3 regions of the Inquilinus sp. OTU3971 genome follow, and region 3 is predicted to be linked to each of the others. Evidence: riboswitches for the same ligand, from Rfam matches in the RefSeq annotation. Region 3 holds a riboswitch; each other region holds the start of a gene.
What was found. A riboswitch is a leader RNA that binds a small molecule or an ion and turns the genes downstream of it on or off. The one in region 3 is predicted to bind cobalamin.
Positions count from the first base shown of each region.

Region 1: another riboswitch for cobalamin. It lies ahead of AAHM41_RS26570 (CbtB domain-containing protein); the one in region 3 lies ahead of AAHM41_RS22305 (aromatic ring-hydroxylating oxygenase subunit alpha).
Region 2: another riboswitch for cobalamin. It lies ahead of AAHM41_RS35345 (ABC transporter substrate-binding protein); the one in region 3 lies ahead of AAHM41_RS22305 (aromatic ring-hydroxylating oxygenase subunit alpha).

Region 1 is NZ_JASATH010000126.1:8,892-14,505, forward strand. Features, by position in the region: gene AAHM41_RS26555 (histidine phosphatase family protein) at 1-193, opposite strand, end outside; gene AAHM41_RS26560 (cupin domain-containing protein) at 252-668, opposite strand; gene AAHM41_RS26565 (SDR family oxidoreductase) at 700-1,452, opposite strand; cobalamin riboswitch at 1,668-1,819, shown strand; gene AAHM41_RS26570 (CbtB domain-containing protein) at 1,851-2,069, shown strand; gene AAHM41_RS26575 (CbtA family protein) at 2,081-2,851, shown strand; gene gph (phosphoglycolate phosphatase) at 2,856-3,488, opposite strand; gene AAHM41_RS26585 (DUF1287 domain-containing protein) at 3,522-4,115, opposite strand; gene AAHM41_RS26590 (IlvD/Edd family dehydratase) at 4,294-5,614, shown strand, end outside.
Region 2 is NZ_JASATH010000230.1:6,238-11,851, reverse strand. Features, by position in the region: gene AAHM41_RS35350 (restriction endonuclease) at 1-915, shown strand, start outside; cobalamin riboswitch at 1,442-1,672, shown strand; gene AAHM41_RS35345 (ABC transporter substrate-binding protein) at 1,710-2,735, shown strand; gene AAHM41_RS35340 (FecCD family ABC transporter permease) at 2,732-3,766, shown strand; gene AAHM41_RS35335 (ABC transporter ATP-binding protein) at 3,763-4,527, shown strand; gene rpsD (30S ribosomal protein S4) at 4,675-5,289, shown strand; gene rarD (EamA family transporter RarD) at 5,345-5,614, opposite strand, start outside.
Region 3 is NZ_JASATH010000093.1:26,291-30,388, forward strand. Features, by position in the region: gene AAHM41_RS22300 (hybrid-cluster NAD(P)-dependent oxidoreductase) at 1-933, opposite strand, end outside; gene AAHM41_RS22305 (aromatic ring-hydroxylating oxygenase subunit alpha) at 945-2,195, opposite strand; cobalamin riboswitch at 2,314-2,526, opposite strand; gene AAHM41_RS22310 (haloacid dehalogenase type II) at 2,727-3,449, shown strand; gene AAHM41_RS22315 (Lrp/AsnC family transcriptional regulator) at 3,478-3,963, shown strand.

The DNA of each region.
Region 1 (5,614 bases), on a different contig from region 3:
GCGCCAAAGTGCGCTCCTCCAAAGGCTCGTCGGCGGGAAACGCCCCGGACCGGGTGGCGGCGGTGGCGCCGTGGCAGATCAGCGTCAGGCGGGTCGGCATCGGCGGGACCGTTCGGCGGCGGTGGTGCTCGCCGCCAGCAAAGCACAGCCCGAGGGCGATCGGCAGCAGATCGCTCGATCCCGCCCAAACCAACCGCAGCCGATCCTATGGGGTCACCGGCCGCGGCAGGGATACGACCACACGGCAATGCTCATTTCGGGTCCGGTATCACCAGCTCCGTTTCGTCGGTGTTGACGACGAAGACCGCAAGGAGTTTGGACGGCTCCGTCTCGCTGGCATTGGCGCTGACGCCGTGATGGTCGCCCGGCATCTCGGTGAAGTTCTCGCCGGCCTTGTAGATGCGCACCGGCCCCTGGTTGATCTGCATCTTGACGGCGCCTTCCAGCACGGTGGCATAGATCAGCGCCGATCTGGGATGGGTGTGCGCGGGCGAGTAGCCGCCCGGCCCGTATTCGACGAGAACGCCCTTGAGGCTCTTGCCGGGCACGTTCGGCAAGGCGTGCTCGTAGACCAGTGTTACCCTGGCGTTCTTGGAGCCCGAACCTTCGGCGAAGGCCGAGCTCGCGGGGATCGCGAGCAGAAGCGCTGCGAGAATGGTGTGTTTCATGGCGGGATGTCCTTGACGGGCGATGCCGGTGTCAGGCGGGGCGATGGTCGCGCAGCCACGCGTCGAGCGAGATGCGGCCGAGCCGTGCCTCGCCGAGCGGCACCAGCGAGGTCTCCTCGACCGTGCCGCCGAAATAGCGGGCCTGGGGATCTCTCACGACGGGACGGGTGTCGCCGACGGCATCGAGATAGCGGGCGATGATGCGGTCGAAGGGGGCCCGGTCGGGGCCGGCGATTTCGAAGGTGCCGTCCTGCGGCGCGGCGATCGCGGTCTCCGCCACGATGGCCGAGACATCGGCGGCGGCGATGGGCTGGAAGAGACCGCCCGGCAGGCGGATTACCCCGTCCACGACGCTCGACGCGGCGATGGCGCCGAGGAATTCCATGAACTGGGTGGCACGCACGATTGTGTAGGGCACACCAGACGCTTTGATCAGCCTCTCCTGCGCCACCTTGGCCTGGAAATAGCCATTGTCGGGCATCCGGTCGGTGCCGACGATGGAGAGCGCCACGTGATGGCGGATGCCGGCCGTGCGTTCGGCGGCGAGGAGGTTGCGGCCGGTGGTCTCGAAGAACGCGAGCACGGCCTGGGGTTCGAACGAAGGCGAATTGGCGACGTCGACGACCACCCCGGCGCCGTCGAGCGCTTCGGAAAGCCCCTCCCCGGTCAGGGTGTTGACGCCGGTGCTGGGGGAGGCGGCGAGGACATCGTGGCCCGATGCGCGCAGAAGATCGACGGCGCGCGAACCGATGAGCCCGCTGCCGCCGATGACGACGATCTTCATGGTTCACCTCTCGCGGACAGAATATCGAGCGCCGTCTCGGTCGAGGAGCATCCCCCTTCACCTCATGGCCGCGCCCGGAAACGAGATGGAGGATCGCGGATCGCAACCGCCTCCCACCATTGTGCCGACGGGTAGTCCGATACATCAAAGGATGGGCGATCCTCGACCTTGGCACAGGTCGGCCTCGGGGCCGCGAGGGCGGGCCGCGGCTTCGATTGACAGAAAGCAGGCCGCGACCCATGCTGCAGCCGGTTCGCCATGGATGCGGAAGCCGGTGCAAATCCGGCACGGTCGCGCCACTGTGACCGGGACGGCGTCGCCGACGCGGTTCCGGAAGTCAGACCCCGTCATGGCCCGGGTGCATATCAACGGGACGCGAATCCCAGGGGAGCGCTATCATGTCCGACATCACCGCCACGGCCCGTCCGATTTCCATTCCCGTCGGTCCGATTCCGGTCGGCGAGGTGCTGCCCTGGGCGGTGTTCGCCGGGCTGATCCTGCTGCTGGCGGTGTATTTCGTCGGCGCCGAGCAGGGCGCGACCGCGATCTTCTCCGGCAGCTATGTGCATGAATTCGTGCATGACGGCCGCCATCTGCTCGGCTTCCCCTGCCACTGAGGCCAACCGCCATGGTTGGGAGCCTTCTGCTGCGCGGCATGCTGGTCGGCGTGCTGGCGGGGCTGCTCGCCTTCGGCTTCGCCCGGATCTTCGGCGAACCCCAGGTGGACCGGGCCATCGCCCTCGAAGGGACGCTGGGCCATTCGCATGAGCATGGGGACGCCGCGGCTTCGGCCACCGCCGAGGCGGAGGAGCCCGAGCTGGTCAGCCGCGAGACCCAGGCCGGGCTGGGCCTGGCGACCGGTGCGGTCGTGTACGGCGCCGCCATCGGCGGGCTGTTCGCTCTGGTCTTCGCCTTCACCTATGGCCGGGTCGGCCGACTCGACGCCCGCGCCACCGCGGCGCTGCTGGCGCTCGCCGCCTTCATCGCGCTGGTGGTGGTGCCCGGGCTGAAATATCCAGGCAACCCGCCCGCGGTCGGCAACCCGGACACGATCGGCGAGCGCACGACGCTGTTCTTCATCATGCTGGCGATCTCGGTCGCGGCCCTGGTGCTGGCGGTCAACCTCGCCCTCGGCCTGGCCCGGCGCCATGGCGGCTGGGCGGCCGGCATGATCGCCGGGGCAGTCTATATCGCCATCATCGTCGTCGCCCAACTAGCCCTGCCGGTGGTGAACGAGGTGCCGGAGGGCTTCCCCGCCGACCTGCTGTGGCAGTTCCGGATCGCCTCGCTGGGCATGCATGCGGTGCTGTGGACCACCATCGGCCTGGGGTTCGGCGCCCTGGCCGAACGGTCCCTCGCCCGCCGCACCACCGGCGGGCGGTTCGCGCTGTCCCGCTGACCCTCTACGCCGGCAGCAGGTCGGCGAAGCGGCCCAGCCGCGCCGAGTCCTCGACCGGCACGGCCGGGCCGGTGCCCCAGTCGACGATCCGGCAGGGCACCCCGGCCGCCCGGGCGCAGGCCAGGTCGATGCCGGTGTCGCCGACATAGACCGTCTCGCCCGGCGCCACGCCCAGCGCCTCGAGCGTGTGCAGCAGCGGCCGCGGGTCCGGCTTCACATGCGGCGTGGTGTCGGCGCCGACGACCGCGGACAGATGCTGCAGCAGCCCGAGCCGGTCGAGCACCTGCTCGGCCAGCCGCTGCGGCTTGTTGGTGCAGATTCCGAGCCGGATGCCCGCGGCCTTCAACGCCGGCAGCGCCGTCGCCGCATCGGCATAGAGCCGGGACTCCGCCACCGGCCGGGCGGCGTAGTGGTCGAGATAGATCCGGGTGTCGCGGTCGACATCCTCTTCCGGCAGGCCCAGCGCGCGGTGCAGCTTGACCACGAGCATGCGCGCCCCCTCCCCCACCAGGGTCTCGATGAAGGCCACTTCCTGGGCCGGGGCGCCGCGGTCGGCCAGCATGCGGTTGACCGCATGGGCGATGTCCGGCGCGCTGTCCACCAGCGTGCCGTCGAGATCGAAGATGGCGGCCTTCATGCCGGGTCTGCCTGCTGTGGAATCCGCGCCGGCCTAGCCGGTGATGAAGCGGTAGCGGCCGGTGACCGGAAAGTCGAGCAGCCGATCCTCCAGCCGGGTCCCGCCGCCGATGTTGTGGACCACCAGCGGCGCCCCGCTGGTGCCGATCTTGGCCGTCGCGATGGCGATGTGCGGCAGATTGCCCGGCAGCATCTGGGTCACCAGGTCGCCCTCGGCGAAATCCTGCGGCGATTCGGCGGGCAGCGCCCGGCCGCGGCGGCGGAAGAAGGCCTGCAGGTTCGGCACCCGGCGGTGGTCGATGTTGGGATCCGGTCGCGACAGCCCCCAGGACCGGGGATAGCGGGAGAAGTTCTCCCGCATGTCCTCGTGCACCAGGCGCTGCAGGTCGATGCCGAAGGCGTCGCGATAGGCCCGGATCACCACATCGGTGCAGACGCCGCGGTCGCGGGGCACGTCGCCGCCGGGATAGGCCAGACGGGCATAGGCCGGGTCGTAAGTCACGGTCACGCCGATCTGGGCCTCGGCCGCCGCCGCCAGCCGCCGCGGCCAGTCCGGCGCTTCGGCCCGGGCGGTGCGGACGGCCAACATGCCGGCCATGCCGATCAGGATCTGCCGCCGACCGATCATCGCTCGCCCTCCCGACGCGTTCGCCGCAGCACAGCATCGGGAGATGGCGGGATCAGGGCACGCGGCTCGACAAATCCGCCTCTATCCGAACGGCCTCCCGGTGCCCTAATATCGTCGTACAATTTGCCTTTGGTGTGGGGCGCCGACGCAAAGTGCGGCGTTTGGAGGAAAGAAGACGATGGCCGGCCAAGACCGTTCGAGACCGCTGCGGTCCCAGCAGTGGTTCGACAACCCGGACGATCCGGGGATGACTGCGCTCTATATCGAGCGCTACCTGAACTTCGGCATCACGCGGGAGGAGCTCCAGTCCGGCAAGCCGATGATCGGCATTGCCCAGACCGGGTCGGACCTGTCGCCCTGCAACCGGCATCATATCGAGCTGGCGAAGCGGGTCAGCGCCGGAATCCGCGCCGCCGGCGGCGTGCCGTTCGAGTTCCCCTGCCATCCGATCCAGGAAACCGGCAAGCGCCCGTCGGCCACGCTGGACCGCAACCTGACCTATCTCTCGCTGGTCGAGGTGCTGTACGGCTATCCGCTCGACGGCGTCGTGCTGACCGTCGGCTGCGACAAGACCACGCCGGCGCTGCTGATGGCGGCCGCCACGGTCAACATCCCGGCCATCGCCCTGTCGGTCGGCCCGATGCTGAACGGCTGGCACAAGGGCGAGCGGGTCGGGTCCGGCACCATCGTCTGGCGGTCGCGCGAGCGGCTGGCGACCGGCGAGATCGACTATGACGAGTTCATGAACATCGTCGCCGCCTCGGCCCCGTCGGTCGGCTACTGCAACACCATGGGCACGGCCTCGACCATGAATTCGCTGGCCGAGGCGTTGGGCATGCAGCTGCCGGGCTCCGCCGCCATCCCCGCCCCCTATCGCGAGCGCGGCCAGATCGCCTACGAGACCGGCAAGCGCATCGTCGAGATGGTGGAGCAGGACGTGAAGCCGTCCGACATCATGACGCGCGAGGCGTTCGAGAACGCGATCGTGATCAACTCCGCCATCGGCGGGTCGACCAATGCTCCCATTCATCTGAACGCCATCGCCGGCCATCTCGGCGTGCCGCTCGACAACGATGATTGGGAGAAGGTCGGCCACGACATCCCGCTGCTGGTCAACCTGCAGCCAGCGGGCGCCTATCTCGGCGAGGACTTCCATCAGGCGGGCGGCGTGCCGGCCGTGGTGGCGGAGCTGCTGAAGGCCGGCCTGCTGCCGCATCCCGATGCGATCACGGTCAACGGCCGTGCCATCGGCGACAACTGCAGGGCCGTCGAGAACCTGAATCCCGACGTCATCCGCCCGGCCGACCGGCCGCTGAAGGCCCATTCCGGCTTCCTGAACCTCAAGGGCAACCTGTTCGACAGCGCGATCATGAAGACCAGCGTGATCTCGCCGGAGTTCCGGGACCGCTACCTGGCGAACCCGCAGGATCCCGACGCCTTCGTCGGCAAGGCCGTGGTCTTCGACGGGCCCGAGGACTACCACCACCGGATCGAGGACC
Region 2 (5,614 bases), on a different contig from region 3:
ACGCTCATGTTGCCGGTGCTGCGGCACGCCGCTCTGGGCGAGACCCGCGTGCCCGATCTCGAAGACCAGATTGCCGACGAATTCGGCCTGACCACGGAGGAGCGGGACCAGCTTCTGCCCAGCGGCCGGCAGAAGATCCTGCACAACCGGATTCACTGGGCGAAGTTCTATATGGGCAAAGCCGGGCTGATCGATTCGCCCCGCCGCGGCCGCTTCGTCGCCAGCGAGGCCGGGCGCGTTCTGCTCGCGCGCAACCCGGAGCGGATCGACGTCGAGCTGCTGTTGCAGTACCCGAGCTTCCAGGAATTCCGTCGCAGTGGCGCGGCGGCGGCCGGCGAAGCCGGAGAGCCTCCCGAGGCCGCTCTCTCCGCCACCGAGCCGACGGCCTCGACCACACCGGAAGAGCAGATCGAAGCCGCCCATCTCGCCCTGCAGGCGGCGCTGCGCGACGAGTTGCTGCAGCGCATCCTGCAGAACAGCCCGAGCTTCTTCGAACAGGTGATCGTCGATCTCCTGGTCGCCATGGGTTATGGCGGCTCGCATCGCAGCGCCGCCACCCGGTTGGGCCGCAGCGGCGACGGCGGGGTCGACGGCGAGATCAACGAGGATCGGCTGGGGCTCGACCGCATCTACATCCAGGCCAAGCGCTACGCCGATGTCACGGTCGGCCGGCCCGAAGTCCAGGCCTTCGTCGGCAGTCTCGTGGGGCGTGGCGCGACCAAGGGCGTCTTCGTCACGACCTCGAGCTTCAGCCAGCAGGCGAAGGACTTCGTCCAGCATCTCGCGCAGCGCGTGATCCTGATCGACGGCCAGCGCCTCGCCGACCTGATGATCGAATACAATGTCGGCGTCCGCACCAGCCGGGCGATCGAGTTCAAGCGGCTGGACGAGGACTTCTTCACCGGGGACGACTGACGCCGGCCACCCTACGGTCTGGCGAGACCTCGTGGCGCCTCGGCGGTGCCGGGGCCGCTGGCCGGGCACCATCTCGCCGCGGCATGTGTTCGAGCTGGACGACCGGCTCAAGGAGGGACGAGTTCAGGCAGGACGTCGGCGACCTCCCGATCGGCGAGGTTGTCGCCCGCTTCTGCCGAGGGTTGCGTGTCGAGCCGGACTGGAGCCTGTGGTAGGCCGAGCCCTGGGCGATCGAGGAGAGCGGGCACCCGCTGTCGCCCCTATGCCCGGCCCGAGACCCTGGATCCTCCAGCGAAGCCGAAGCGCCCTCGACCCCCAGTCGCGAAACCGACGCCGGATGAGCCGCCCGCAAGGCCGCCGCCCAGGCCGCCGAAGCTGGACAGCAACTGAGCGCCGGTGCTGGGGGCTGCCCAAGGAGATGAAACCGTCATTGCGAGCCCCGAAGGGGCGCGGCAATCCAGCGGCACCTCCGTCGGATCGCCCTGCTTGGGATATCCGCCTCGATTGACCAGCTCTCGGCACCGCTGATACACAGTCCGGCGACGGTTCCCGCATGGGATCAAAAGGGAACACGGTGGCGCCCCCCAATCGAGTGTGAGGGGGGCGGAATCCGTGGCTGCCCCCGCAACTGTCAGCGGATCGCCGAGCGTCCTCGTGGCCCCTCAAGGGCCATGCCACTGCCCGCGGCGCGGGTGGGAAGGCAGGCGCGAAGCCATGATCCGCGAGCCAGGAGACCTGCCGTCGCAGCGCAATCCGTTTCCCGGGCGGGGTGGCCCGGGCAGGAGGTTCTCGTGATGGCGTTCCGGTCCTTCCCTTCGCGTGCCCTGGCCCTGGCCGGGCTTCTCGTCCTGTCGCCGGCGGCGTGGGCCGACCCGACGCAGTATCCGCTGACGCTCCGCAACTGCGGCGTCGACGTCACCTTCGACCACGCCCCGCGACGCGCCGTGTCGATCGGGCAGAGCAGCACCGAGATCCTGCTGTCGCTCGGCCTGGCCGACCGCATCGTCGGCACGGCCGTCTGGTTCGGTCCGGTGCTGCCGGCCTATGAGGCGGCGAACGCCAGGATCCCGCGCCTGGCCGACAACGACCCCAGCTTCGAATCCGTGGTCGGGCAGGAGCCGGAGCTGGTGACGGCCCAGTTCGAATGGCATGTCGGGCCGCAGGGCTCGGTCGGCACCCGCGAGCAGTTCGCCGGCCTCGGCATCCCGACCTACATCTCGCCGGCCGATTGCGTCGAGAAGGACAATTCCGGCGGCGGCGACGGCGTGCGCAAGCAGCTGTTCAGCATGGACCTCGTCTATCAGGAGATCCGCGACCTGGCGCGGATCTTCGACGTCGCCGACCGGGGCGAGGCGCTGGTGGCCGAGCTGCAGCGGCGCGAGGCCGCGGCCATCGCCTCGGTGGCGGGTGCCCGGCTCGGCAATGTCCCGATGGTGTTCTGGTTCTCCAGCAAGGAGGTCGCGGGCGAGGCCTTCGTCGCCGGCAAGAACGGCGTGCCGGCCTACATCCTGCAGCAACTCGGCGCCCGCAACGTCATCACCACCGAGGAGGAGTGGCCGCTGGTGAGCTGGGAGCGCATCGCCGCCGCCAACCCCGCAATCATCGTGATGGCGGAGATGAGCCGCCGCCGCTACCCGGCCGACGACACCGCGGTGAAGCTGAATTTCCTCGCCACCGACCCGGTGGCCAGCCGGCTGGAGGCGGTCAGGGGCAAGCGCTTCGTGGTGATGGACGTGCAGGCGATGCAGCCTTCGATCCGCGCCGTCGACGGCATCGAGGCGGTGGCCAGCGGCATCAAGAGCTTCGGGCTCGGGGGGTGAGGCCGCTCCTCGGCGGCGGCTGGGGCGTCCGCGTCCTGCTGGCCGTGCTGTCCCTGGCGGTGCTGGTCGCGGCCATCGCCCTGGCCGTGTCGATCGGCGAGATGGCGATCCCCCTGGCCACCACCGTCCAGGCGCTGGCCAACCGGCTGTTCGGCGCCGGCTTCGCGCTCAGCCCGATCCAGGAAGGCGTAGTCTGGGACTACCGGCTCAGCCGCGCTTTGGTCGCGGCCTGCTGCGGCGCCGCGCTGGCCCTGTCCGGCGCGATCCTGCAGGCGCTGCTGCGCAACCCGCTGGCGGAGCCCTATGTCCTCGGCATCTCCGCCGGGGCGTCGACCGGCGCCGTCGCGGTGATGATCGCGGGATTCGGCGGCGGCGCCGTCTCGCTGTCCGGCGGCGCCTTCATCGGCGCCGTCCTCGCCTTCGTCCTGGTGTCGCTGCTGGCGGCCGGGGTTGGCGGCGGCGTCGACCGGGTCATCCTGGCCGGCGTCGCCGGATCGCAGCTGTTCAACGCCCTGACCTCGACCATCGTTACCACCTCGGCCAGTGCCGAGCAGGCGCGCGGCGTGATGTTCTGGCTGCTCGGCAGCCTCGGCGGGGTGCGCTGGCCGGATGTGCAGGTCGCGATGCCGGTCGCGGCGGCCGGCTTCGTCCTGTGCATCCTGCACGCCCGCGCGCTCGACGCCTTCACCTTCGGGGCGGACGCGGCGGCCTCGCTCGGCATCGCCGTCACTCGGGTGCGAGTGGTGCTGTTCGCGGCGACCGCGGCGATGACGGCGACCATGGTCAGCATCGTCGGGTCGGTCGGCTTCGTCGGCCTCGTCATCCCGCATGCCGCGCGCTTCCTGGTCGGGCCGGGCCACGCCCGGCTGCTGCCGGCCACGGCGATGATCGGTGCCATCTTCATGGTGCTGGCCGACATCGTCTCCCGCATCATCATCCCGCAGCAGATCCTGCCGATCGGCGTGGTCACCGCCCTGTTCGGCGCGCCGGCCTTCGCGGTGCTGCTGTACCGGGCGAGGCGGGAGGCATGACCATCGCGACGCATGACGTGCGCTGGGCCGCCGGCGGCCGGATGATCGTCGACGGCGTGACGCTGGAGGCGGCGCCGGGCCGGATGCTTGGCCTGCTGGGCCCGAACGGGGCCGGCAAATCCACCCTGCTGCGCCTGATCTGCCGGCTGCGGCGGGTGGAGAGCGGCGTGATCACCCTGGGCGGCGCCGACATCGCCGGCCTGGCCCGCGCCGCCATCGCCCGCCGCGTCGCCCTGGTCGAGCAGCAGGCGGCGACCGACATGCAGGTGACGGTGCTCGATGTGGTGCGGCTCGGCCGCACCCCGCATCGCGGCCCGCTGTCGCCCTGGGGCGACCGCGACGACGCGGCGGTGGAGGAGGCGCTGCGCCGGGTCGGGCTGGAGGGCAAGCGCGGCCAGTCCTGGCACACCTTGTCGGGCGGCGAGCGGCAGCGGGTGCAGATCGCCCGCGCCTTGGCCCAGACGCCGACCGAGCTGCTGCTGGACGAGCCGACCAACCATCTCGACGTGCAGCACCAGCTCGAGATCCTGGCGCTGGTCGGCCGGCTGCCGGCCACCAGCATCGTCGCCCTGCACGATCTCAACCTGGCCGCCATGTTCTGCGACGCCGTGGCGCTGCTGCGGGACGGGCGGGTGGTCTGCGCCGGCGCGCCGGAGGAGATCCTGACCCAGGCCCGGATCCGCGAGGTGTTCGGCGTGCGCGCCCATGTCGAACGGTCGCCGCATCACGGCCGGCCCCATATCCACTACCTGCCGGGGTAGCGGAAGCCGGCTTCGGGCTTGACATCCGGGCCGGAATGGCGTTTTTCACCGCTTCCATTCCTGGGAACGTGGGTCCGGCGCACGAGCCGGCGCCCCGCCTTGCCGTTGGCAGGGCCTACCGGGACAACATGAGAGAGGATCGAGCGCGTGAGCAAGCGCCTGAATTCGAAGCACAAGATCGACCGCCGCCTCGGCGTCAACCTCTGGGGCCGTCCGAAGAGCCCGCTGAACAACCGCGAATACGGCCCGGGCCAGCATGGCCAGCGGCGCAAGAAGCCGACCGATTTCGGCACGCAGCTGATGTCCAAGCAGAAGCTGAAGGGCTACTACGGCAACATCGGCGAGAAGCAGTTCCGCCGCCTGTTCGAAGAGGCCGTGCGCCGCAAGGGCGACACCGGCGAGAACCTGATCGGCCTGCTGGAGCGCCGCCTGGACACCGTCGTCTACCGGATGAAGTTCGTCCCGACCGTGTTCGCCGCCCGCCAGATCGTCAACCACGGCCATGTCCTGGTGAACGGCAAGCGCCTCAACATCGCCTCCTACCAGGTCAAGGACGGCGACGTGATCGAGATCAAGCAGAAGTCGCGTGAGCTGCCGGTGATCCTGGCCGCGATCTCGTCCTCCGAGCGCGACGTGCCGGACTACATCGAGGTCGACCACGGCTCCTTCAAGGGCAAGATCGTGCGCAGCCCGGCCCTGGCCGATGTGCCGTATCCGGTCCAGATGGAACCGAACCTGGTGGTCGAGTTCTACAGCCGCTGATCTCAGCCGGCTGTCCGACGAGAAAAGGGGCGCCTCCGGGCGCCCCTTTTTGTTATCAGCCGACGCCGTGGCGCGGAGCCACCGGCATCCTCGCGCGCCGGGTGGCGTCGAAGGTGAACAGGGCCAGCCCGGCCCAGATGCAGGCGAAGGTCACCAGCGTGGCCGGCCGCAGCGGCTCCTCGAACACCAGCGTGGCCAGCACCAGGTTGATGCTCGGCGCCAGGTATTGCAGCAGCCCGACGGTCGACAGCGGCAGGTGCCGCGCCCCGATCATGTACAGCACGATCGGCAGGCCGGTGATCAGGCCGGAGGCCATGATCGCCAG
Region 3 (4,098 bases):
GCACAGGCCCTGGCGGCAGGCGGTCGGGATGCGCAGGCCGCAACCTTCCGCCGCCTCCAGAACGGTCTGGCCCGGCAGCACCGCCGCCTTGCGGCCGGAGCGGGTGAAGGCGACCTGCATCCCCTCCCCGGCCGTCTCCGGCGGCGGCGCGATCGGGGATGCCACCGGCACCGGCGCCGGAGTGGCGCCGAAGCTTTCCTCGTGCCAGCGCGCCGAGGGCACGCCGAGCTCGCCCGCCACGTGCCGGGCGGCCTCCATGAACCGATCCGGGCCGCAGCAGAACACCGTCCGCCCGGCCAGGTCCGGGCACAGGGCGGAGAGCAGCGCCCGCTCCAGCCGGCCGCTGGCCCAGCCCTCGCCCGCCGGCGCGCCGGTGACGACGAAGCGCAGCCTGAGGCCGGACGCGACCTCGGCCATGTAGCCCAGCTCCGACCGGAACAGCAGGTCCTGCGGCCGCCGGGCGAAATGGACATAAACCACATCGGTCTGCGGCGCGGTGTCGAACAGCCAGCGCGCCATCGACATCATCGGCGTGGCGCCGCTGCCGGCCGACAGGAACAGGTAGCGCTCGGCCGGGTGGTCGAGCAGCGAGAAGCGGCCGGTAGGCCCGTGCGCCGTCAGCGCGTCGCCGACCTTGAGCCTGTCGAACAGCCAGCGCGTGGCGACGCTGCCCGGCTGCACCTTGGCGGTGATCTTGGCGTGGTGCGGCCGCGACGGGGTGGAGGCCAGGGTGTAGGTGCGCAGGACCGGCTCCGGCCCCGCCGGCAGCTCCAGCGTCACGAACTGGCCGGGGCGGTAGGAGAACCAGCTGCCGTCCTCCGCCTCGAAGCGGAAGGTGCGGACGTCCGGCGCCTCCTCGCGGATGCCGATGCAGCGCAGCCGCGTGGTCTTCGCGTTCCACAACTTGGGCGTCGCGCTCAGAGGGCCGGGCACGTCCTGCCGCCTCAGGCCACGTCGCGGATCGAGGTGGCGGCGGTGCCGCCGCCGAGCCGATGGGTGAGGGTGTCGGCATACCAGTCGACGAACTGGATCACCGCGCCCTCATGCATCCGCGAATACGGCCCGGGCTCATAGGCCGGGGACAGGATGCCGCGCTGGTTCTCCTCGACGATGCGGCGGTCCTCGTCATTGGTCGCGGTCCACACCTCGGTCAGCGCCTTGAGGTCGTAGTCGACGCCCTCGACCGCGTCCTTGTGCACCAGCCATTTGGTGGTGACCTCGGTCTCGGTCGGGCTGATCGGCAGGATGCGGAAGCTCAGCGCGTGGTCGGCCAGCAGGTGGTTCCAGCTGTTCGGGTAGTGGTACAGCAGCATCGAGCCGAGCTTGGTGGTCGGGAACTCGGCCAGCAGGCGGTTCACCGCCGGCTGGCCGCTCATGGTCATCGAATGGGCGTCGTTGATGAACGGCACCCGCATCACCCGATACTGCATGTCGTCCGAGATCTGGTAGCGGCTGGGCAGGCCGATCGCCTCGCAGCTCTGCCAGTGCTCGAGAATCTCCGGGTTCTCCTCCATCCCCTTCTGGCCGCTGGTCAGGGTCGGCTGGTCGGAGAAGACGCGGCACAGCTCCGGATGATTGCCGGAGCAGTGGTAGCATTCGCGGTTGTTCTCCATCACCAGCTTCCAGTTGCCGCGCTCGATGATGGTCGAGCTGTGGGCGACCTTGGCCTCGGCCAGGAAATGCGGCGCCATATAGGGCTCGACCATGCGCCGGAACGGCTCGAAGTCGCGCGGCTGCTCGGCCAGCGAGATGAAGATCCAGCCGCCGACCTCGTGGCATGCCACCGGCTTCAGCCCGAACTGCGCCGGGTCGATCGCATCCATCATGTCGCGGGCGAAGATCAGCTTGCCCTCGAGGTCGTAGGTCCACTGGTGGTAGGGGCAGACCAGCCGCGGGCGCGAGCCGCGCTCGTCGGTGCACAGGCGCGAGCCGCGGTGGCGGCAGACATTGTGGAAGGCGCGGATGGCGCGGTCGCGGCCGCGCACCACGATCACCGGATACTCGCCGATCTGCACGGTCAGGAAATCACCCGGCCGCGTCACCTCGCAGGCATGGCCGACGAACAGCCAGTCCTTGTAGAAGATGTGCTCCAGATCCAGCGCGAGATAGGCGGGGCTGGTGTAGAAATCCCGCTTCAGGCTGAAGCCCGGCGCGCGGGACAGCAGATCCATCAACATGGCCGAACGCGCTTCCATACCCGATCTTCTCCTCTGGGCACGGTCGCAGATGTGGCTTCCGGGTACGCGCCCCCGAGGACCGGCGACCGAACCGGACCCTCGCGAACATGCCCGCCGACCGCCCACCGCGATCATCGAGACAAACTCCCTCGAGGCTGGTTTCCGGGCTCCGGCGGGCTTCTTGGCCGGTGCGGCGCCTTCCCGGATCGCTCCAGTGGCCCCTGCCGCACCTTACACCGCCGTTACCGTTGCGGGGGCAGCGCCGGACTTCCACCGGCTTCCCAATTCTCCGATCCGCCGCTGCTCTGTTCCACAGCATCGGACCGGCACCTCTTGGCGGCGATCATGGCGCGACTCCGCGGCCCCGCACGCTCCAGAGCCGACACGCCATGACGCGGCTGCGACACGAGTCCCAGCCCCCGGCGACTCGGCATTTCCTGCTGCTGAGCGACCGCGCTGCGCCAGCCTCTGCCGCCGCCGGATGCGAATGCGCAGCCCCTGCCGGCACCGCCGGCGGACAATCGGGAAATCGAAACCGGAGGACGCATCATGACGCTGACCGATTTCAAGATCCTGACCTTCGACTGCTACGGCACGCTGATCGACTGGGAGACCGGCATGGTCAACGCGCTGGCACCGCTGACCGCCCGTGCCAAGCAGCCGCTGACCCGCGACCGGATCCTGGAGGCCCATGCCCGCCATGAATCGGCACAGCAGCGCTGGACCCCGGCGCGGCGCTACAGCGAGCTGCTGGCGATCGTCTACAAGCGCCTGGCCGAGGAATGGGGCGTGACGGCGAGCTGGGAGGAGGCGCTGGCCTATGGCCGCTCGATCAAGGACTGGCCGGCCTTCGCCGACACCGCCGGCGCGCTGCAGTACCTGAAGAAGTACTACAAGCTGGCCATCCTCTCGAATGTCGACAATGCCAGCTTCGCCCTCAGCAATGTCCGGCTGCAGGTCGAGTTCGACGCCGTCTTCACCGCCGAGGACATCGGCAGCTACAAGCCCGCTTCGCGCAACTTCGACTACATGCTGGAGAAGCTGGGCGGCATGGGCATCGCCCCGGGCGAGGTGCTGCACACGGCGGAGAGCCTGTTCCACGACCACGAGCCGGCGACGGCGGCGGGGCTGGCCACCTGCTGGATCCACCGCCGCCACGCCGAGGGCGGCTTCGGCGCCACCATGAAGCCGGCGACCGAGCCCAAGGTCGATTTCCGCTTCACCAGCATGGCGGAACTGGCAAAAGCTCACCAGGAGGCGCTGCGGGGCTGAGTCCCGCAGCCGATCGGACGAGGGCAGGATGGCGCCGAAGCTGGACCGGATCGACATCGCCATCCTGGCCCGGCTGCAGGCCGACGGGCGGATCACCAACGCCGCGCTGGCGGACGCGGTCGGCCTGTCGCCCAGCCCCTGCCTGCAGCGGGTGAAGCGGCTGGAGGCGGCGGGCTATATCGCCGGCTACGGCGCCCGCATCGCGCTGGCCAAGCTGACCGAGACCGTGACCGTGTTCACCGAGGTGACGCTGAGCGACCACCGGCGCGAGGATTTCATCCGCTTCGAGGCCGGGCTGGCGACGGTGGAGGAGCTGCTGGAGTGCCACATGGTCAGCGGCGGCTACGACTACCTGCTGCGCTTCCTGACCCGCAGCATCGCCCATTACCAGCAGGTGATGGAGGCGCTGCTGGACCGCCGTCTCGGCATCGAGAAGTACTTCAGCTACATCGTCATCAAGTCGCCGATCCTGCGCCAGGCCGCCCCGCTGCAGAAGCTGCTGCGGGGGGAGTAGGATCGATCATCAGAACAGAACCGCCTTTTTTCTTCCTCCCCCTCCCGCAGGGGGCTATCGGATTCACACATCTCATCCGCACGTTCGCCGGGCCCTGTTCGTTGCCTCTCCCGCTTGCGGGAGAGGCAGTGGTCT